Regions from separate parts of the Streptomyces sp. NPDC046870 genome, predicted to be linked through region 1. Evidence: riboswitches for the same ligand, from Rfam matches in the RefSeq annotation. Region 1 holds a riboswitch; each other region holds the start of a gene.
What was found. A riboswitch is a leader RNA that binds a small molecule or an ion and turns the genes downstream of it on or off. The one in region 1 is predicted to bind cobalamin.
Positions count from the first base shown of each region.

Region 2: linked by a shared signal. The riboswitch ahead of AB0946_RS09630 (HoxN/HupN/NixA family nickel/cobalt transporter) and the one ahead of AB0946_RS24115 (cobalamin biosynthesis protein) in region 1 are both predicted to bind cobalamin.
Region 3: linked by a shared signal. The riboswitch ahead of AB0946_RS05385 (ribonucleoside-diphosphate reductase subunit alpha) and the one ahead of AB0946_RS24115 (cobalamin biosynthesis protein) in region 1 are both predicted to bind cobalamin.

Region 1 is NZ_JBEYXM010000011.1:171,830-178,792, forward strand. Features, by position in the region: gene cobN (cobaltochelatase subunit CobN) at 1-2,244, opposite strand, end outside; gene AB0946_RS24110 (cobyric acid synthase) at 2,241-3,749, opposite strand; gene AB0946_RS24115 (cobalamin biosynthesis protein) at 3,746-4,690, opposite strand; cobalamin riboswitch at 4,791-4,933, opposite strand; gene AB0946_RS24120 (hypothetical protein) at 5,089-5,316, opposite strand; gene AB0946_RS24125 (inorganic phosphate transporter) at 5,351-6,598, opposite strand; gene AB0946_RS24130 (lysozyme) at 6,742-6,963, opposite strand, start outside.
Region 2 is NZ_JBEYXM010000003.1:238,590-245,552, forward strand. Features, by position in the region: gene AB0946_RS09620 (hypothetical protein) at 1-454, opposite strand, end outside; gene AB0946_RS09625 (nucleoside hydrolase) at 703-1,665, shown strand; gene AB0946_RS09630 (HoxN/HupN/NixA family nickel/cobalt transporter) at 1,669-2,751, opposite strand; cobalamin riboswitch at 2,779-2,961, opposite strand; gene AB0946_RS09635 (metalloregulator ArsR/SmtB family transcription factor) at 3,043-3,393, shown strand; gene AB0946_RS09640 (glycoside hydrolase family 13 protein) at 3,473-5,131, shown strand; gene AB0946_RS09645 (DUF4142 domain-containing protein) at 5,138-5,896, opposite strand; gene AB0946_RS09650 (DUF6445 family protein) at 6,121-6,807, shown strand; gene AB0946_RS09655 (SDR family NAD(P)-dependent oxidoreductase) at 6,889-6,963, shown strand, end outside.
Region 3 is NZ_JBEYXM010000002.1:197,077-204,039, forward strand. Features, by position in the region: gene mctP (monocarboxylate uptake permease MctP) at 1-1,295, shown strand, start outside; gene AB0946_RS05375 (ATP-binding protein) at 1,316-4,936, opposite strand; partial or broken gene AB0946_RS05380 (GNAT family N-acetyltransferase) at 5,055-5,255, shown strand; cobalamin riboswitch at 5,368-5,505, shown strand; gene AB0946_RS05385 (ribonucleoside-diphosphate reductase subunit alpha) at 5,627-6,963, shown strand, end outside.

The sequences.
Region 1 (6,963 bases):
CCGCGCCTCCATGCCCTCCGCGATCCGCCGGCACAGCTGCTCCAGCAGGTCGATGGCGTCGGCGGCGGTCCGGGAGGGGCCCTCCACCAGGTCCGTCAGCTCCACCGGCACCTTCGCCGGGGCGCCCGGCTCGGCCAGCAGCTCCTTCTCCGCCAGCCCGAAGTGCGCCGCCAGCGCGGCCCGCAGACCGGGCAGCGCGTTCGCCCTGCCGCCCCACACCTGGGAGGCGCGCAGCACGGCGAGCACGAGGTTCACCCGAGGTTCGCCGACCGGGCCGCCACCGAGGATGTGCAGGCCGTCGCGGATCTGGACGTCCTTGATCTCGCACAGGTAGCCGTCGATGTGCATGACGAACTCGTCGAACGCCTCGTCGTCGGGCTGCTCGTCGACGTGCAGGTCGTGGTGCAGCTCCGCCGCCTTGACCAGGGTCCAGATCTGCGCGCGGACGGCCGGCGCCTTCGCCGGGTCCAGGTCGGAGACGAGCGCGTACTCGTCCAGCAGCTGCTCCAGCTTGGCCAGGTCGCCGTAGGTGTCCGCGCGGGCCATCGGCGGCACCAGGTGGTCGACCACCGTGGCGTGCCCGCGCCGCTTGGCCTGAGTGCCCTCGCCGGGGTCGTTCACGATGAACGGGTAGATCAGCGGCAGGTCGCCGAGGACGGCGTCCGGGGCGCAGCCGGCGCTCAGCCCCAGGCCCTTGCCCGGCAGCCACTCCATCGTGCCGTGCTTGCCCATGTGCACGATCGCGTCCGCGCCGAACGAGTTCTCGAGCCACCGGTACGCCGCCATGTAGTGGTGCGACGGCGGCATGTCGGGGTCGTGGTAGATCGCGATCGGATTCTCGCCGAAGCCGCGCGGCGGCTGGATCATGACGACGACGTTGCCGAACCGGAGGGAGGCGAGCACGATGTCGTCGCCGTCGACGTAGAGGCCGCCCGGCGGCTCGCCCCAGGCCTCGGTCATCGCGTCCCGCAGCCTGGGGTCCAGCGTCTCGAACCACGCCCGGTAGTCGGCCAGCGGCACCCGCGCGGGCGCGGCGGCCAGCTGCTCCTCGGTCAGCCACTCCACGTCGTGCCCGCCGGCCTCGATGAGCCGGTGGATCAGCTCGTCGCCGCCGGAGGGGTACTCCGTGACCCCGTACCCGGCGTCCCGCAGCGCGTCCAGCACCCGGACCGCCGACGCCGGCGTGTCCAGTCCGACCGCGTTGCCGACCCGGGAGTGCTTGGTCGGGTACGCCGTGAAGACCAGCGCGATCCTCTTCTCCGCGTTCGGCTTGTGCTTCAGCCGGGCGTGCCTGAGGGCGATGCCGGCCACGCGGGAGGCCCGCTCGGGGTCGGCGACGTACACCGGGACCTCGTCGGGGCCCTGCTCCTTGAACGAGAACGGCACGGTGACCAGCCGGCCGTCGAACTCCGGGATCGCGACCTGCATCGCCGCGTCCATCGGGGACAGGGCCGCGTCGGACTCCTCCCACGCGGTCCGCGAGGAGGTGAGGCACAGCCCCTGGAGCACCGGCACGTTCAGGTCGGCGAGCGCGCCGATGTCCCAGGACTCCTCGTCACCGCCCGCCGACGCGTCGGAGGCGTGCGTGCCGCCGGCCGCGAGCACCGTGGCGACCAGTGCGTCGGCCCGCCCCAGCAGCTCGTACAGGGCCGCATCCGCGCCGCGCAGCGAACCGCAGTACACCGGGAGGGCGTTGGCGCCGCGCGCCTCGATCGCCTCGCACAGGGTGTCCACGAAGGCGGTGTTGCCGCTCAGTTCGTGCGCCCGGTAGAAGAGCACGCCCACGGTCGGCCGGCCGTCCCGGAGCTCGTACGCGCCGTGCACGCCGAACTCCGGCATCCGGCGCGGCTCCTCGAAGCCCTCGCCGGTCAGCAGCACGGTGTCCGACAGGAACCGGGACAGCTCCAGCAGGTTCTCCGGGCCGCCCTCGACCAGGTACCTCAGCGCCTCCGCGACCACACCGGCCGGCACCGACGACTCCGCCATCAGCTCGGCGTCCGGCACGGCCTCGCCGCCCAGCAGCACGGTCGGGACGCCGGACGCCTTCAGCGCGGCCAGCCCGTCCTCCCACGCCCGTTTGCCGCCCAGCAGCCGGACGACGGCGAGGTCCGCGCCCTCGATCAGACCGGGCAGCTCCCCGGCGACGTCGACGCGGGTCGGGTTGCCGATGCGGTAGCCGGCGCCGGACGCCCGGGCGGCCAGCAGGTCCGTGTCGGCGGTCGACAACAACAACACTGTGCTCATGCGGGCGCTCCCGGTGGAATGAAAGGCAGTCCTTGCGGCGCGCCGGACTCGATGAGCCGCCACAGCGCGTCCGTGTCCGCGTGCTGTTCGATCAGGTCGCCGAGCCGGTCGAGCTGCTCCTCGCGCAGCGCGGCGAAGGAGGTGTCCGGCGCGGGCACGAAGCGGCGGCCCGCGGCGGCGGCCACCTCGCGCAGGAAGGCCCGCCGGAAGCCGTCCGACTCCAGCGAGCCGTGCCAGTGGGTGCCCCAGGTCTGGCCGACCCGGCAGCCGTCCAGGAAGGGTTCGCCGCCCTCGACGGTGGCCACCCCGTGGTGGATCTCGTACCCGTCGACCCGCTCGCCGAGGGCTACGCCGCTGGGCCGGGTGAGGGTCTTCTCGCGGGCGAACCGCACCCGGACGGGCAGGACGCCGAGCCCGTCGACCCGACCGCGCCGGCTCTCCACGTCGTCCTCGATGCGCGCGCCGAGGATCTGGAAGCCGCCGCAGACGCCGAGGACCGGGCGCCCCTCGGCGGCCCGGCGGACGAGCGCGTCCGCCAGCCTCCGCTCGCGCAGCCACTCCAGCGCCCGCACGGTCCCGCGCGTGCCCGGGACGACGACGAGATCGGCGTCGGCCAGCTCCTCCGGGCGGTCCACGAACCGTACGACCACACCCGGTTCGGCGGCCAGCGCGTCGACGTCGGTGAAGTTGGACATCAGCGGGACCGCGCACACGGCGACCCGCAGCACGTCCTCGCCGACCGGGGGAGCCACGGCGGACTCCCGGACCGTGCCCCGCAGGGACACCCTCAGCCCGTCCTCCTCGTCGATGCCGAGCCCGTGCCGGAACGGCAGCACGCCGTACGTCCGCCGCCCGGTGAGGTCCCGCAGCATGTCCAGCCCGGGCTCCAGCAGGCCGACATCGCCCCGGAACTTGTTCACCAGGAACCCGGCGACCAGCTCCTGGTCCTCGGGGGAGAGCAGGGCGACGGTGCCGAAGAAGGAGGCGAACACGCCCCCGCGGTCGATGTCGCCGACGACGAGCACGGGCAGCCGCGCGTTCCGCGCGATCCCCATGTTGACGATGTCGGTCCGCCGCAGGTTGATCTCGGCAGGACTTCCCGCCCCCTCACAGATCACCGCGTCATACGTGCCCCGCAGTTCGGCCAGGCAGTCCAGCACCGTGCCCAGCAGCCGCTGCTGGCGCCCGCCGTGGTACCCGCGCGCGCTCAGCTCGCCCACCGGCCTGCCCAGCAGCACCACCTGGCTGCTCTGCTCGCCGCCGGGCTTGAGCAGCACCGGGTTCATCAGCGCGGTCGGCTCGATCCGGCAGGCCTGGGCCTGCATGGCCTGCGCCCGGCCGATCTCCGCGCCCTCGCGCGTGACGAACGAGTTCAGGGACATGTTCTGCGCCTTGAACGGCGCGACCTTCACGCCCTGGCGCACCAGCCAGCGGCAGATGCCCGCCGTCACGACGCTCTTGCCCGCGTCGGAGGTGGTGCCGGCGACGAGGAGACCACCGTTCACTTGCCACGTCCCTTCAGCAGGGCGCGCGCGGCCAGCGTGGTGCCGAGCGCGAGCAGGCCCACGCGGCGGGAGAGCCGCACGGCCCGGTCGATGTCGGTGACGCGGACCGGCCGTCCGGTGGCGCCGTTCAGCACCGGGCGGTGTTCGACCCGGCCGCCGTAGGAGAGCGTGCCGCCCAGGCGGACGCCGAGGGCGCCCGCGAAGGAGGCCTCCACGGGCCCGGCGTTGGGGCTCGGGTGCCTGTGCGCGTCGGCCCTCCAGGCGCGCAGGGCGCCGCGTGGATCGGGTCCGGCCGCGGCGGCGAGCACGGCGGTCAGCCGGGCCCCCGGCCAGCCGGCGACGTCGTCGAGGCGGGCGGAGGCCCAGCCGTAGCGCCGGTGGCGGGGCGACCTGTGACCCACCATCGCGTCCAGGGTGTTGACCGCCCGGAAGCCGAGCAGGCCCGGGACGCCGGCCACGGCGCCCCAGACGAGCGCGCCGACCACGGCGTCGGAGGTGTTCTCGGCGACCGACTCGACCACGGCCCGCGCGATGCCGTCGGCGTCCAGGGCCTGCGGGTCCCGGCCGCACAGGTGCGGCAGCCGGGCCCGGGCCGCCTCGACGTCCCCGGCCTCCAGGGCGCGCCCGATGGTGCGGGCCTCCCGGGCGAGCGAGGTGCCGCCGACGACGGCCCAGGTGGCGGCGGCGGTCAGCGCGGCGGAAGCGGCAGGGCGGTGGCGTGCGGCGCGTGCGGCCAGCGCGCCGAGGGCGACGGCGCCGCCGGCGCACACGGCGGTGTGCAGGGCGCCCCAGCCACGGTGGTCGTGCCACAGGGCGCGTTCCACGGCCCCGGCCGCCCGCCCGAACACGGCGACCGGGTGCCCGCGGCGCGGGTCGCCGAGGAGCAGGTCACCGAGGACGCCGGCGGCGGCACCGTACGCGTATGTGCGATCGGCACCCATCGGCTCAGCCGGCGGTGGGAACAGGAACGGTCCTGGTACGGGTCCTCGATCGGCAGCCGAGCATGGCGATATGTGTCCTCACTCAGGGTGTCCGCGCCCTGGTTCGACGTGAATCGGCGGTGAGAGTTCCTGGCTCCCGGGGGTTCTTCCCCGGTGACAGTGGCGGGACCGCGCCGGATTCGCACCGGCTTCCTCTCTTGCCGCCGTACATGGCCTGGGCAGTCCACCACGCGCCCGGAACGGCCGTCAACTTGCCTTTGACCTGGGACGCCGGACTGTGCTGAGGCCCACACCGCCGGTCCGCCGGACGGCGGCCGGGAGGCCGGTGCGACGACATGCGAAGGCCCCGCCGGCCCCGCTGAGGCGGTGGCCCGGCGGGGCCGTCAGGTTCCGGACCGTCAGGGCTTGACGACGATCAGGTAGATCCCGTACGCCACCGCCGCCGCGCAGGCCGCGAAGCACACGTAGGCGCCGGTGACGGCGAGGGCGGCGGACCCGCCCCGGGCCGCGGCCTTCTCACGGCGCGACAGGCCGTTGATGCCGAGGGTGAACAGGACCACCAGGCCCACCGTGGACGCGAGGCTGACGCCGAAGACGGAGCCGAGGGCCGCCCAGTCGATCTTCATGGGGATGCTTCCTTCAGTAACCGTGTGCGCGGGGTCAGACCGCGGCGGCCGGCGGGGCGGCCGGGGCGGGGGCGGGCTCGGTGGCCGGGGCGGGGATGGTGGCCGTCAGGTCCTCGGCGACCATGCCCACCGGGGGCGGGGTCACCGCGGCGATGGCGGTGGTGACCACACCGGCCGGTTCGGTCTCCTCGACCACGTTGGTGTGGTCGACGACCTCGCGGCGGGAGATCCTCCAGATCGCGGCGCTCGCGGCGACCAGGAAGACGGCGACGACGGCGGTGCCCCAGTCGCCCAGGTCGGTCACGGACTCGGCGCCCGCGCCGACCAGCGCGGCGGCGGGCAGGGTCAGCGCCCAGGCGACGAACATGCGGGTCGCGGTGGACCAGCGGACCACACCGCCCTTGCGGCCGAGACCCGCGCCCATCACCGAGCCGGAGACGACGTGCGTGGTGGAGAGGGAGAAGCCGAGGTGGGAGGAGGCCAGGATGGCGGTGGCGGCGCTGGTCTGGGCGGCGAAGCCCTGGCGCGGCTCCAGGTCGGTCAGGCCCTTGCCCATGGTGCGGATGATGCGCCAGCCGCCGATGTAGGTGCCGAGCGCGATGGCCATGCCCGCGGAGAGGATCACCCAGGTGGGAGGGTTGGAGCCGGGGGAGATGGAGCCGCCCGCGACGAGGGCGAGGGTGATGATGCCCATCGTCTTCTGGGCGTCGTTGGTGCCGTGCGCGAGGGAGACCAGGCCGGCGGAGGCGATCTGGCCGGCGCGGTAGCCCTTGCGGGTGGCCTCGCCGTCGGCGGTGCCGCCGACGCCGTAGGAGAACCGGGTGGCCAGCAGCGAGGCGAGGCCCGCGACGATCGGCGCGGCGACGGCCGGGAGCAGCACCTTCGTGACCAGTACGTCACCGTGGACGGCGCCGAAGCCGGCCGAGGCGACGGTGGCGCCGACCAGGCCGCCCATCAGGGCGTGCGAGGAACTGGAGGGCAGGCCCACCAGCCAGGTCAGCAGGTTCCAGAGGATCGCGCCGACCAGGGCGGCGAAGATGACCTCGGGACGGATGCCGGTCTCGTCGACGAGACCCTTGGAGATCGTGTTCGCGACCTCCACGGAGAGGAAGGCGCCCACGAGGTTGAGGACGGCGGACATGGCGACCGCGATCTTCGGCTTCAGGGCGCCTGTGGAGATGGTGGTGGCCATCGCGTTCGCGGTGTCGTGGAAACCGTTCGTGAAATCGAACGCGAGTGCGGTTACCACCACAATCGCGAGGATCAGCGAGAAGCTTTCCATTTACCCAGGCAATCGTTCGAGGTCATTGGCTGGATGAACGTAGGCAACCTGGGTGAACGGAAGATGAACTGAGGCGGGCGTGAGGGTGTCGGTAACGCGCGTACGAGGTTCCGCTTCGCGCCGTCGGGCCAAGCGCGCCTTGGCTAGTGGCCGCGCGCGAAGATCCGCAGCCTGCTCAGGGAGCCGTTGAAGAGATCCTGGTCACCCGGCAGCCTGCCCTTGACGGCGTGCTGCCAGAACGTCCAGTACCGCCAGCCGCCCGGCAGCGCGCCCGGCCGTGAGGTGCCGTGGCGCGCGATCCACAGGGCGTGCGAGGAGGAGAAGGCGCGGCTGTTCCCGGTGCACATCTTCCACCACTGGGTGGT
Region 2 (6,963 bases), on a different contig from region 1:
CGGCGTCGACGTCGGACGGGCGGCGGGCGCCGATCTGGTAGCGGAGCTGCGCGCCGGTGTCGGCGTCGTCCAGGCCGGCGGTGACGCGGGCCGGTCCGCCGAGCAGTTCGTCGCTGTAGAGGGCGTCCAGCAGCCGCTGGCACTCCCCGGCCGAGGTCCGCGCCTTCAGCAGCCCGTCGTGCCAGGTGGCCGCGCCGCGCGTGGCGGTCCAGGGATCGCCGAGGTCGCTCGGGCCGATCAGCGCGGCCTGCGCCTGCCCGTCGCTGAGCGAGGAACCGCCGGCCGGCGCGGACGGCCTGGGTGTGGGGGCCGGCCGGTCGAGCGTGGGCAGGGGGTGCGGCGCGCTCGCCGGCTGCTTGAGGCCGAGGGCCGCGCAGGCGCCGGCGGTCAGCAGGCCGGCGCCGATCAGGGAGAGGGACACGGCACGGGGGAGGTGGGGTATCTCGGGGGACATCGGTGCCTCCTGGGCTGCGGGCGGCCGGGGTGCCTGGTTCTCACGGCACCACCGCCCTGACCTGCGCACCAACGCTCCGGGCCGTACGGGTGAGGGGGCGCAGGTAAATCCGTGGCGCGGCCCCCGCGGGGCCGGGGACGGCGCCCTCCGCGCGGCGCGCCCGTCTGTGCCCGTCGAGCACGACGGCACCGGAGACCGCCCCGGCACCCTGGGCTGATCTAAGGTCGGCACGACGGAAGGAGTCCGCCGTGGACGGTCAGCCCATCCCCGTGATCATCGACTGCGACACCGGTGTCGACGACGCCCTGGCGCTGCTGTTCGCCGTGCGCCACCCCGGACTCGACCTGCGGGCGGTGACCTGCGTGGCCGGGAACACCGACGTGGACGGGGTGGTCCGCAACACCCTCACCGTGCTGGAGCAGGCGGGCGCTCCCGCCGTCCCGGTGGCCCGGGGTGCCGAGCGCCCGCTGCTGGAGCCGGCCCGCCCCGCCCCGGTGCACGGCGCCGACGGCATGGGCGACCTGGGCCTGCCCGCGCCCACCCGGACTCCGGTGGACATCGACGCCGTCAGCCTGCTGCGCCGGGAGATCCTGGCCTCCCCGCGCCCGGTGACCCTGATCCCGACCGCGCCGCTCACCAACATCGCCCTGCTGCTGCGCACGCACCCCGAGGTGACCCGGAACATCGAGCGGATCGTGTTCATGGGCGGGGCGGTGGCGACCGGGAACGCCACGCCGGTCGCGGAGTTCAACGTCTGGCACGACCCGGAGGCGGCGGCGATCCTGCTGACCGCCGGGGTGCCGATCACGATGTACGGCCTGGACGTCTTCCAGCGGGTCGTGGTGGACAGCGCCGAGGTCCACCGGCTGCGCGCGAGCGGAGAGCCCGGCACCCGGCTGGCCGGTGAGCTGCTCGCCCACCGGCCGGCCCACCAGGGCGAGCCGCCCCAGGCCGAGGAGGCGGGCGGCCTCGGCGACGCGGGCGCGGTGTGCGCGGTCGCCGACCCGCAGGGCATCACCACCCGCCGGCTCCCGGTCGAGGTCTCCCTCGCCCCGGGCCCCGCCCGGGGCCAGACGATCGTCGACCGCCGCCCCCGCCCCGGCGAGTCCGAGATCCACGAGGGCGGACGCGAACGCGCCCTGGTGGACGTGGCGTTGGAGGTGGACGCCGACCGGTACGTGAAGCTGTACCTGGAGACGGTCGCGCGGTAGGCGCTACTCGGCGGCGGACGGGGAGACCGCCCAGCGCTCCTCCACCCGGGCGACCTTCCAGTACGCCAGCGCCGCCGCCCACACCAGGACGAACAGGCCGACGATGAGGTAGCCGACGTTGTCCAGGTCCAGGCCGGCGATCCAGCCGGTGATGTCGTCGTGCAGGCCGAACTTCTCGTGCAGGACGCCGACCAGCTCGATGGTGCCGATGAAGAAGGCGACCGCGACGGACAGACCGGTGATGGCGAGGTTGTAGAAGACCTTGCGGACCGGGTTGGAGAACGCCCACTGGTAGGCGAAGTTCATGAACGTGCCGTCGAGGGTGTCGAACAGGCTCATCCCGGCGGCGAAGAGCAGGGGCAGGCAGAGGATCGCGTACCAGGGCAGCCCCGCCGCCGCGCCCGAGCCCGCCATCACCATCAGCGTGACCTCGGTGGCCGTGTCGAAGCCGAGGCCGAAGAGGAAGCCGAGCGGGTACATCTGCCCCGGCCGCGAGACGGACTTCGTCAGCCGGCCGAGGACGCGGTTCATGAACCCCCGCGAGTCCAGGTGCTGTTCGAGCTCCTTCTCGTCGTACGCGCCCGCGCGCATCGCCCGGAAGACCTTCAGGATGCCCACCAGGGCGATCAGGTTCAGGGCGGCGATGAGGTAGAGGAACGTGCCGGAGACCGTCGTACCGAGGAAGCCGAGCACCTGGTGGGTGGTGGATCCCTCGTTCATGACCTTCCCGGCCAGCGAGGTGCCGCCCGCGATCAGCAGGGCCAGCAGCACCACCACGCTGGAGTGGCCCAGCGCGAACCAGAACCCCACCGACACCGGCCGCTTGCCGTCGGCCATCAGCTTGCGGGTGGTGTTGTCGATCGCCGCGATGTGGTCGGCGTCGAAGGCGTGCCGCATGCCGAGGGTGTAGGCGGTGATGCCCAGCCCGACCCCGAAGACGTCGGAGCCGACCTTGTAGTGCTCGGGCGCGACGAGGACGTAGAGGATTCCGAACGCGACGACGTGGAGGGCGACGATCACCGCCAGCAGCCCCACCGTCTTGACGGTGTCCTCACGTCGCCAGCGGAAAGACGTGGCATCGGCCATGGGTTCACGCTCCAGCACCTCGTGGATCACTTCGTGAGCTGCCGTGGCCGGTCTCCTGGCTTACGGGTCGTACGTCCGCCGTTCCTGCCTTCCCGGTCTGCGACCAGTGGCCCGGCGGTGCCGGACGGAACGGGAACTCCCCGATCACAGTGGCGAGGGCCGCGTCGACCTTCCATCGACTTCCCGAGCACCACGGCCCGCCCACCGTAGAGGGGCACGCGGTTTCCTGCATAGCTGCGCACCTGCGCAGGTATCGAAGATCACAAAGAGGGGGCCTGCCAGACTGGCCCCATGCATCTCGTGCCTGCCGACCGAGCCGACCGTCGTTCCATCGACGGGCACCGGGTCTGCGAGGCGATCGCCGCCATCGGTGAGGCGGGGCGTCTGCGCACCTGGGCCGACCGTTTCTCGCTGCTCGCCGACGCCAACCGGCTGGCGCTGCTGGTCGCGCTGCACCGCACCGGGCCGCTCGCCGTGTCGGACCTCGCCATCGCCACGGGGATGAACGACCCCGCCGTCTCCCAGGCCCTGCGGCTGCTGCGGGCGGCCGGGGTCGTGGCGGGGGAGAAGGAGGGGCGCGTGGTGCGGTACAGGGTGGTGGACGCGGACGTCCGGGGGCTGTTGGAGCACTGCGTGGGCTGAACGGCCCTGCAAGGTTGCCTTTCCGGGCAATGTGGACAGATACAGATTCCGTACCGTCGTCCGTCCCCTGGGAGCCCGTATGGCAGACCTCTCGCCGGACCTCTCGTCCAGGAACCCCGACTGGTGGCGGCAGGCCGTCGTCTACCAGGTGTACCCGCGCAGCTTCGCCGACGCCGACGGTGACGGCCTCGGCGATCTGCGGGGCGTCACCGAACGGCTGGGCCATCTCGCCTCCCTCGGCGTGGACGCCCTGTGGCTGAGCCCCTTCTACCCCTCCGAACTCGCCGACGGCGGCTACGACGTCATCGACCCGCGCGGGGTCGACGAGCGCCTCGGCACCCTGGACGACTTCGACGCCCTGGTGGGCGAGGCGCACCGGCTCGGGCTCAAGGTCGTCGTGGACATCGTCCCCAACCACACCTCCCACCTGCACCGCTGGTTCCAGGAGGCGCTGCGCGCCGGGCCGGGGTCCGCCGCCCGGGAGCGGTACGTCTTCCGGCCGGGGCGCGGCGCGCACGGTGAACTGCCGCCCAGCGACTGGCAGTCGGTGTTCGGCGGCAGCGCCTGGCGGCGGGTGCCCGACGGGGAGTGGTACCTGCACCTGTTCGCTCCCGAACAGCCCGACCTGAACTGGGACAACGAGGAGGTCCGCGCCGACTTCCGCGCCACCCTGCGGTTCTGGTCGGACCGGGGCGTCGACGGCTTCCGCGTGGACGTCGCCCACGGTCTGGCCAAGGACCTCACCGAGCCGCTGCGGGACATCGGCGGCATCGGCGCGACCGGCGAGCAGGCCCTGCCGCTGGTGCCGCCGGGCAGCCACCCGTACTGGGACAGGGACGAGGTCCACGAGATCTACCGCGACTGGCGCAAGATCTTCGACGCCTACAGCCCGCCGCGCACCGCCGTCGCCGAGGCCTGGGTCCCCGGGGCCCGCCGCGCCCTGTACGCCCGCCCGGACGAACTCGGCCAGGCCTTCAACTTCGAGTACCTGGAGGCCCGCTGGGACGCGGAGGAGCTGCGGGACGTCATCGCCGCCTCGCTGGTCACGGCCCGGGCCGCCGGCGCCTCCGCGACCTGGGTGCTGTCCAACCACGACGTCGTGCGGCACGCCTCCCGGCTCGCGCTGCCGGCCGGCACCGACCCGGCCGCCTGGCTGCTGTCCGGCGGCACCGCGCCCGCGATCGACACGGCGGCCGGACTGCGCCGGGCCCGGGCGGCGACCCTGCTGATGCTGGCGCTGCCCGGCTCCGCGTACCTCTACCAGGGGGAGGAGCTCGGCCTGCCCGAGGTGGCCGACCTGCCCACCGAGGTGCTCCAGGACCCGATCTGGGAGCAGACGGGCCATGTCCGCAAGGGCCGCGACGGCTGCCGGGTGCCGCTGCCGTGGACGACGACCGGACCGTCGTACGGCTTCGGGCCCGGGCCCGGCTGGCTGCCGCAGCCGGCGGCCTTCGCCGCGTACGCCGTGGAGGCGCAGGCCGGCACCGAGGGTTCCACGCTGGAGCTGTACCGCTCGGCCCTGCGGCTGCGCCGCAAGCTCCTCCAGGGCGAGACGCTGACCTGGACGCCGGACGCGCCCGCGGACGTCCTGGACTTCGCCCGCACCGAGACCTGGCGGAACGTCACCAACCTCGGCACCGAGCCGGTGCCGCTGCCGCCGGGCGAGGTCCTGCTGAGCAGCGGCCCCCTGCCGGGCGGCAGGGTCCTGCCCCCGGACACCACGGTCTGGCTGGCCTAGAGCCTCCTAGCCGGCCGACGGAACCGGGCTGGGTGTCAGGCCGCCGCCCGCACCGCCGCCGCCCGTGCCGCCGCCGAGGCCGCCGAGGTCCAGCGGGGTGGACGTGGCGGTCGGCGGCGGGGTGAGCACCACCTCCGGCTGGCCCGCCGGCGGGGCCGGCGGCGTCAGGTCGGACGACGGCAGCTTCGGCGGGGTGGTCTGGTTGAAGATGGTCTGGTCGAAGTCGACCAGACCGGTCTTCTCCATCACCGTGATGTGGTCGAGGACGGTGTCGTTGGCCTGGTCGGCGAGGGCCCGCACCAGCGAGTTCTTGGTGGTGGAGCGGATCTTCGCGATCGTGTTGAAGATCGAGCCGTGCGTCATCCGAAGGATGTTGGCGAAGTCGGTGTCGAACTGCTTGCCGCTCTCGGCCTTCAACTGGTTGACGAAGCCGACCTGTTGCGGACTCGCCACGTTGGGGAGCGTGATGTTCAGCATGGGGCCGATCTTGCGGCAGGAGGCGTCCAGCGCGGCGTGCCCGTCGATCAGGTGCTCACTGGCCGTCCGGACGCCCTTGCTGGAGCCCTTCTGGAGCCCGATCTGGCCGAGCGGGTACTCCCACAGGCCGGCCGCCCGCACCTTGACCACGAAGTCCCGGTCCGCCTCGGTGAGCGGTCCCCACTGCGTCTGCGCGATGATCCGCGACTGTGAGCTGGAGACGGTGCTCAGCCCGAGCATGCTCGGGTAGGCGAGGGCCGCGAGGGTCAGGGCCATCGCACCGCCCACGAAGAGAGTTCCCGTCGCGTTCCGCGAAAAGCGCACCGTTCCTCCTGCCTGTGGGTCCCGCCCGTCGTTCGGACGCACAGCAGTACGGAGGCGGAGGCCGTTCGTCTCAGTGCGCGCGGGTAAAGAATCTTCCGGGACGGTTGGCGGAAGGTTGACCGCCGCGCGGCACAAGGTTGACCACTCCCCGGGAGAAGGCAGACCGGGACCACCCCTAGATTCGCCGCATGCCCCCACCGCAACCGCCCCGGCCCCCCGCCGCGCTGCCCGTCCTGCCCTACCGCAAGCCCACCCGTGGCCGCGACTACTGGGTGCTGGACGACGTCCTGCCGGACGCCGACGCCGTACGGGAGCGGTGCCTGGCCAAGGACGACTGGGCCGAGGGGTACCCGTACACCTCCGAGACCTGGCCCGGTCTGCGTGCCATGCCCGCCCTGGAACCGGGGGAACTCGCCCGGGTCGAGCGGCTGGTGCGGAAGGCGACCGGGGCGCGGGAGCTGTGGGTGCAGCGGGCGCCGGGCGGCGGCACCCTCAACCACAACTGCGTCCAGGTGGTCGGCGAGGGCGAGAGCGAGCCGCGCCCGCACACCGACTCCCGCGCGCTGTGCCGGTACGCGGCCGTGCTCTACCTCAGCCGCGGGGTGCCGGGGGACTGCGGGACCGCCTTCTACCGCCAGTCGCTGCCGGGCGGCCGGCTCGGCGGCAACATCGTGCAGGCCCCGCACACCAACCTGGTCGAGGCGCTGGGGACGCGGTTCGTCCCGGCGGACCACTTCGAGGAGGACGTCCGCGTCCCGCACCGGTACAACCGCCTGCTGCTCTACCACGCCAACCTGGTGCACAGCGCGACCGGCTACTTTGGCCGGACGCTGGAGGAGAAGCGGATGACGGCGGTGTTCTTCTGGATGGCCTGACCGGTACGGCCGGCACCGCCCGCCCCGGTCCCCGGCCGCGGGCGGTGTGAGGAGGCCGGGTGCGCGGTACGGATGACCGGTATGAGCAGTGTCGCCATCGTGGGAGCCGGGCCGGGACTGGGGACCGCCGTCGCACGGCGGTTCGGGCGCGAGGGG
Region 3 (6,963 bases), on a different contig from region 1:
ACGTCACCACCTCCGACTTCGTGCGCGGCCGGTTCGGCTCGAAGGGCCTGTCGCTGGCGGTGGCGGTGACCGGCATCCTGGCGACGATGCCGTACATCGCGCTCCAGCTCGTCGGCATCCAGGCGGTGCTGGACGTGATGGGCGTCGGCGGCGGCGAGAACACCAACTGGTTCGTGAAGGACCTGCCGCTGCTCATCGCCTTCGGCGTGCTGGCGGCCTACACCTACTCGTCCGGTCTGCGCGCCCCCGCGCTGATCGCGTTCGTCAAGGACGGCCTGATCTACCTCGTCATCGCGGTGGCGATCATCTACATCCCGATCAAGCTGGGCGGGTTCGACGACGTCTTCGCCAAGGCGGGCCAGGCGTTCAGCCAGGTGAATCCGGCCACCCACAAGCCGCGCGGGGCGCTGGCTCCGGGAGAGGCGAGCCAGTGGACGTACGCCACGCTGGCCCTCGGCTCCGCGCTGGCGCTGTTCATGTACCCGCACTCGATCACCGCGACGCTGTCGTCCCGCAGCCGTGAGGTGATCCGCCGCAACACCACGATCCTGCCGCTGTACTCCCTCATGCTGGGTCTGCTGGCGCTGCTGGGCTTCATGGCGATCGCTGCCGGCGTGAAGGTCACCAACGGCCAGCTGGCGATCCCTCAGCTGTTCGAGGACATGTTCCCGGACTGGTTCGCGGGCGTGGCGTTCGCGGCGATCGGCATCGGCGCGCTGGTCCCGGCGGCCATCATGTCCATCGCGGCGGCCAACCTCTTCACCCGCAACATCTACAAGGACTTCATCAAGCCCGACGCGACGGCGGAGCAGGAGACCAAGGTCTCCAAGCTGGTCTCGCTGCTGGTGAAGGTCGGTGCGCTGGTCTTCGTCCTCACCATGGACAAGACGGTCGCCATCAACTTCCAGCTCCTCGGCGGCATCTGGATCCTGCAGACCTTCCCGGCGCTGGTGGGCGGCCTGTTCACCCGCTGGTTCCACCGCTGGGCGCTGCTCGCCGGCTGGGCGGTCGGCATGATCTACGGCACGGCCGCGGCCTACGGCATCGCCTCGCCGACGCAGAAGCACTTCGGCGGCAACGCCAAGGAGATACCCGGCATCGGGGAGATCGGCTACATCGGTCTCACCGCGTTCGTCCTGAACGTCCTGGTCACCGTCGTCCTCACCTTCGTCCTGAAGGCCGTCAAGGCTCCCGAGGGCGTCGACGAGACCAAGCCGGAGGACTACACGGCGGACGCCGGCGACCCCGGTGTCCAGGTGGAGCTTCCCCCGGCCACCGCGGGCAGCGTTCACTAGTCCGCGTCCCGGCCGGGCGCTCAGTCACGCGTGCGCCCGGCCATCGCGTCCCAGAAGCCGTCCAGTTCGCGGACGCGCATGCTCACCCAGGGCGGTGTCTTCCGGTGCACGGTCCGGGGCAGCTTCCGGCGTATCGGACCGGGCAGCAGGACCTGCTGCTGGCGGCAGAACGGCTCGCGGATCTCGCCCCGGGGCACTCCGCCCCGGGGCGGGTACGGGCACAGCTGGAACTTGCAGTCGGGCAGACAGGCGCTGCCCGGCGGCGGCGGGGCGGAGGTGCCGGGCCGCAGATCGGGCCGCAGCGGTTCGCGGTCCGTGCCGATGCACGGCGGGAGCGGCGTGCCGGGGCGCTCGGCACGCGCGATGCGCTCCTCGACCTCGCTCGGATAGCCGTCCCGCTCGATCAGGTTCAGCATGATCAGCACGTCGGCGACGAGGCGCTGGGCGCGCCCGTCGAGGGTGCTCCAGCCGGCGGAGGGCGGGATCCACAGGTTGTGCTTGCGGTAGCCGCGGTTGTTCCCGGTGCGCGAGCCGATGTTGTCGGTGACGGTCTTCTCGTCGATCCAGAGGAACCGTTCGGGCTGCCCGGTCTCCAGTGCCATGGCCACCAGGTCGCCCGCCTCGGCCACGAACGGGTGCAGCACCCGCCGGGGCGCGTCGCCGTCGCCGCCGTTCCATCCGGGCGCGGGGTTCACCGTGCCCGCCATCGACAGCCAGCGCTGCACCGTCTGCACCGCGTTGCACCCGCCGATCGCCCGGGACGGCTCGCCGGAACCGTCGGCGGAGTCGTCCTGCCACACCGCGCTGTCGGCGTCCTGCTCATGGCGGCCGGCGCTGTCCGGCAGCTCCCACAGGCACAGCGCCTGAAGGAGCATCACCTGCGAGTACCAGCAGCGGGACTGCTGCAGCACGGTCTCCGCCTGCCGGATCAGATCAGCCCGGCTGCCCGGGTAGGAGTGCGGGTGGCGTTTGCGCCGGTTGGCCGCGAACTTGAAGCCCTGGGCCAGCGCGGCCTCCAGCAGGAGGGGCAGGTCAGGGCTGCCGTGGGTGTCCTTCGGATCGAGGTGGCGCAGCCATTTCATCAGGCGGTCCCGGGCCTCGTCGCGATGGGCGTCGTCGACCGAACCCAGGAGCATGGGGAGCATCCAGGCCCGCATCATGAACTCCCGGCACAGCTCGATGCGGGCCGTGCGGTACCGCCGCTTGATCTCCTTCCGCTCCTCCTGAAGCCGCTCGACCTCCTTCGACGACGCGTTCCGCGAGGGAGCGCGGTCGGCCAGCGCCTTCCGCATCCGCTCCGTCCAGTCGTTGTACCGGTCCCTCTTGTCGGCTCTCAGCCGGCCGACCGCCTTGTCGTACTCCGCGATGGGGTCGGTGTCCAGGCCGATTCTCTCCCGGATGAAGGCGAACGCGTCGTTGCCGCCGCTGCCGACCTCCTGGGCGACCGCCAGGCGTACGGAGTGCGAGGTCTCCACTTTGCCGATGTGGAAGAGGTGGTCGTACAGCGGCATGGTGTCGGTCTTCTCCGAGGCGGCGCGCAGTGCCGTGCCGAGCTGCTTGAGCAGGGCCAGCTTCGCGTCCTCGACGGTGCGGCGGTCGCCCTGGATGTCGGGCCAGCGGCTGTGCACCCGCTCGACGATGTCGTACAGCAGCCGTGACCGGCGTTCCACGCTGTCGACCTCCAGGGCCGCCGCGTACAGGTCGAGGGCCTTGGGATCGTTAGCACGGTGGTTCGCGGCCACGAAGAGCCGCTCGGCCAGGGGGTGGCCGTACAGGGGGGCGCGCCGCACCAGTTCGGTCCGGGTCTTCTGCCACTCGGCCCCGAGACAGCCTCCCCTGGCCGAGAGCCTCGCCACCCGGTGACGGGAGTGCAGCACCGCGGCGATGAGCAGCTCACGGCTGGGGCCCGGCGGCCGCAGCGCCTGTTCGATCAGCTCGCCGGCGTCGCGCTCGTCGAGGTGCCGCAGCAGGCGGAAGCCGAAGTAGGCCTGCATGATGCTGTGGGGGAAGCGCACCCTCTTCTCGAAGCTCTCCACCAACTGGAGCCTGTCCGCGTTGGCCGCCAGGTGGGCGAGCGCGGACTGGCACTGGTACATGTCGCCCTGGGTCAGACGCTCTCTCTGTTCCTGGCTCAGATGGCCGCAGAGCGTGTCCCAGATCCGCTCCCGGTGCCACTCCGAGAAGGCGTTCCCTCGCTTGTCGTAGTGGTGGGAACCGGGTCTGCCGGCCCACACGTGCCCCGCCCGGGCCCGGGTCCGCAGCGCCGGACCGGGGTGTACGCCGTCGCCCAGCAGCTCGGCGAAGCCGACCTCCAGCTTGTCCTGGAGCAGTCCGATGCAGGCGAGCGCCGAGACCACCTCCAGGGTGTCACCGCGCTCCTGCGGGTTCAGCTCGACGTCCCCGCGCAGCCGGCCCTCCCGCACCGCGAGGTCCCAGGTCTCGAGCAGCCACAGCCGCAGTGTGCTGCGGTCCCAGCTCCGGGTGTCCAGCCGGTCCCTGTCCCCGCGCGGGCGGTCGCGTTCCAGGCCGCCGTGGTGGTGCAGTTCGCGCGCGATCTGAAGGTAGATGGGCGACTCCGTGACCTCCGCGGTCTCCACGATCCAGTCCACCCGGCGCTCGTCCGTCTCCGGGATCCGGGCCTCGACGAAGTAGAGCGCCTCCTCCTCGCTGAGCGGTTCCAGCTCCACGATCGCGGCGGGGGTGCTCTCCAGCGGACTGTGCGGCCGTGACGCGATGACCAGCGGCAGCTTCTCCTCGTGGGCGCACTCGATGGCCCGGCGGATGATGTTGTCCCTGTCCTCCTGGAGGCGCTCGTCGAGGACCGCCTCCTCCAGGCCGTCGGCGAGGACGACCACCTTGTCGTCGGCGAGCAGTTGCTGCCAGACCCGGTCGTTCTTGGTGCGTGCGAGGATGCCGCGGGGTGCTTCCTCGGCGAACCGTTCCCTGGCCATGCGCTCGAAGTTCAGCTCGGCGCCGGTGGCGTCCCGCAGCCGGATCGGCACGGGCACGGCGTGCTGGCGGGCGAGCAGTTCCGTGAGCCGCACCAGGACGGCCGTCTTGCCCGTGCCCACACCACCGACCAGCACATAGGGCCTGCGGGTCTCACGCTGCCGCAGCCGCTGGGCGATGACCCGGACGATCTCCTCGCGGCCCACGATCTCGGCGATGTCGGGGCCGGCGGTGGGTACCAGAGCGCGGGGATGCCTGCGTGCCTTCGCGAGGTAGCGCCGCTTGGTCCACCAGTACCAGAAGAACAGGAAGAGGGCGGCGGCGATCGAGGCGGAGAGCACAGGACCGACGAAGCGGAGGAGGGCGTCGAAGCCCGCGTTGTCCTTCCGCCACGTCTCGAACCGCGTCGTGTGGTGCGAGACCAGGATGTACACGCCCTCCGCGAGCCACGCCAGGACGGCGAGGGCGGCGAGGGCCCAGACGACCCGGTTCGCGTTGGTGTACGAGGCCCATCTGCGCCACTTGCGGGGGCGGGTGGTGTCGAGCCGGGCTTCCGAACTGATGGTCAGGTGGTGCCAGTAGGCCAGGAGGAACCGTCTGATCCGGCGCCACGCCCGTCGCACGTACAGCGTCGCCATCGGCGCGTTGCGTGGTCGTTCCTTGCCCGGTGGGTGGCGGACGATTCTCGTCATGGTGCGTTCTCCTTCCGAGACCAGCTTTCGGCACGGAGGACCCCACACAGCACCTCTTTCCATGAAAACATGGGCATTCCGCCCCGCAACCCGGCAAGCCGCTCCCGGCGAGTGAGACCTGGGCGAGATCACCGCCGGGGCCTGTCTCCGTGACGGCCTCCTCGCCTTCGACGAGAGCGACCGGTACCGGGGCGAGCCGAGGGACGCGGCGAAGCGGGCCGCCGCCGCGGACGTCCTCGTGGCCGCCCGCGACGGCGTGCTCCTCGGTGGGGTCACCTCCGGCTGCCCCATGTCCGACATCGCCGGTCCGGGAGAGGCGGGGGATCAGGATGCCCGCGGTCCTCCCGGGCCGGGACGACCTCACGCTCCTCGCGTGCGAGTTGACCCTCTGAGGCCGCGTCGACACAACATCTGGGGGTGACATGGCAGCCCGGCACTAGATGTATGCTCGTCCTCGCTGTCGTCGCAGGGGAATCCGGTGTGAATCCGGAACTGTCCCGCAACGGTGTACCCGTGTGCCCCCGCACGCGTGTCGAGTCCGAAGACCTGCCGGCGGTGCACCCGGCCGTCCAGGCCCGGGTGGTTCCGACGTCCGGGCCTCGTGGAATGGGCCGGTGGACGCGACGCCGTGCGCGCTCGTGACCGCCCCTGCCTCCGCCAGGCCCCGTGCCGAGCGAGGGAGAGCCCCACGTGACCATCGCGCCAGCCGACCCGGCTTCAGTCAGCGAGCCGGAGACCGACGGTCCCGGTGCCGCGCTGCTGCGGACCCTGACCGAGCTGACCGCCGACCTGCCCGACGCCGACCCGGGCCGGGTGGCCGCCGCCGCGCTGCGCGGCCGGTCCGCGCGGGCCGACGAGGCGGAGCTGCGGGAGCTGGCCACGGAGGCCGCCGCCGGCCTGATCTCCGAGGACCCCGCGTACTCGAAGCTGGCCGCCCGGCTGCTGACCCTCGCCATCCGGGACGAGGCCGCCTCGCAGGGCGTGACGTCCTTCACCGAGTCGGTCGCGGCCGGCCACCGCGAGGGCCTGATCGCCGACCGCACCGCCGCGTTCGTGCGGCTGCACGCCGAGCGCCTGGACGCACTGGTCGACCCCGCGGCCGACGACCGCTTCGGCTACTTCGGTCTGCGCACCCTGCACAGCCGCTACCTGCTGCGCCACCCGGTCACCCGGAAGGCCGTGGAGACGCCCCAGCACTTCCTGCTGCGCGTGGCGAGCGGCCTGGCGGAGGACGACACGACCCGCTCCGTGGACGAAGTGGCGGCGCTGTACCGGCTGATGAGCCGCCTGGACTACCTGCCGTCCTCCCCCACCCTCTTCAACTCCGGTACGCGGCACCCCCAGATGTCGTCCTGCTACCTGCTGGACTCCCCGCTCGACGAGCTGGACTCCATCTACGACCGCTACCACCAGGTCGCCCGCCTGTCGAAGCACGCCGGCGGCATCGGTCTGTCGTACTCCCGTGTGCGCTCGCGCGGTTCGCTGATCCGGGGGACGAACGGGCACTCCAACGGGATCGTGCCGTTCCTGAAGACGCTGGACGCGTCGGTAGCGGCGGTGAACCAGGGCGGCCGGCGCAAGGGCGCGGCAGCGGTCTACCTGGAGACCTGGCACTCCGACATCGAGGAGTTCCTGGAGCTGCGGGACAACACCGGCGAGGACGCCCGCCGCACCCACAACCTCAACCTCGCGCACTGGATCCCGGACGAGTTCATGCGCCGGGTCGACGCCGACGGGCAGTGGTCGCTGTTCTCCCCGGCCGACGTGCCCGAGCTGGTCGACCTGTGGGGCGAGGAGTTCGACACCGCCTACCGCAGGGCCGAGGCGGCGGGCCTGGCGAAGAGGACCATCGCGGCGCGGGACCTGTACGGCCGGATGATGCGCACCCTCGCCCAGACCGGCAACGGCTGGATGACGTTCAAGGACGCGGCCAACCGCACCGCCAACCAGACCGCCGAACCCGGCAACGTCATCCACTCCTCCAACCTCTGCACCGAGATCCTGGAGGTCACCGACGACGGCGAGAC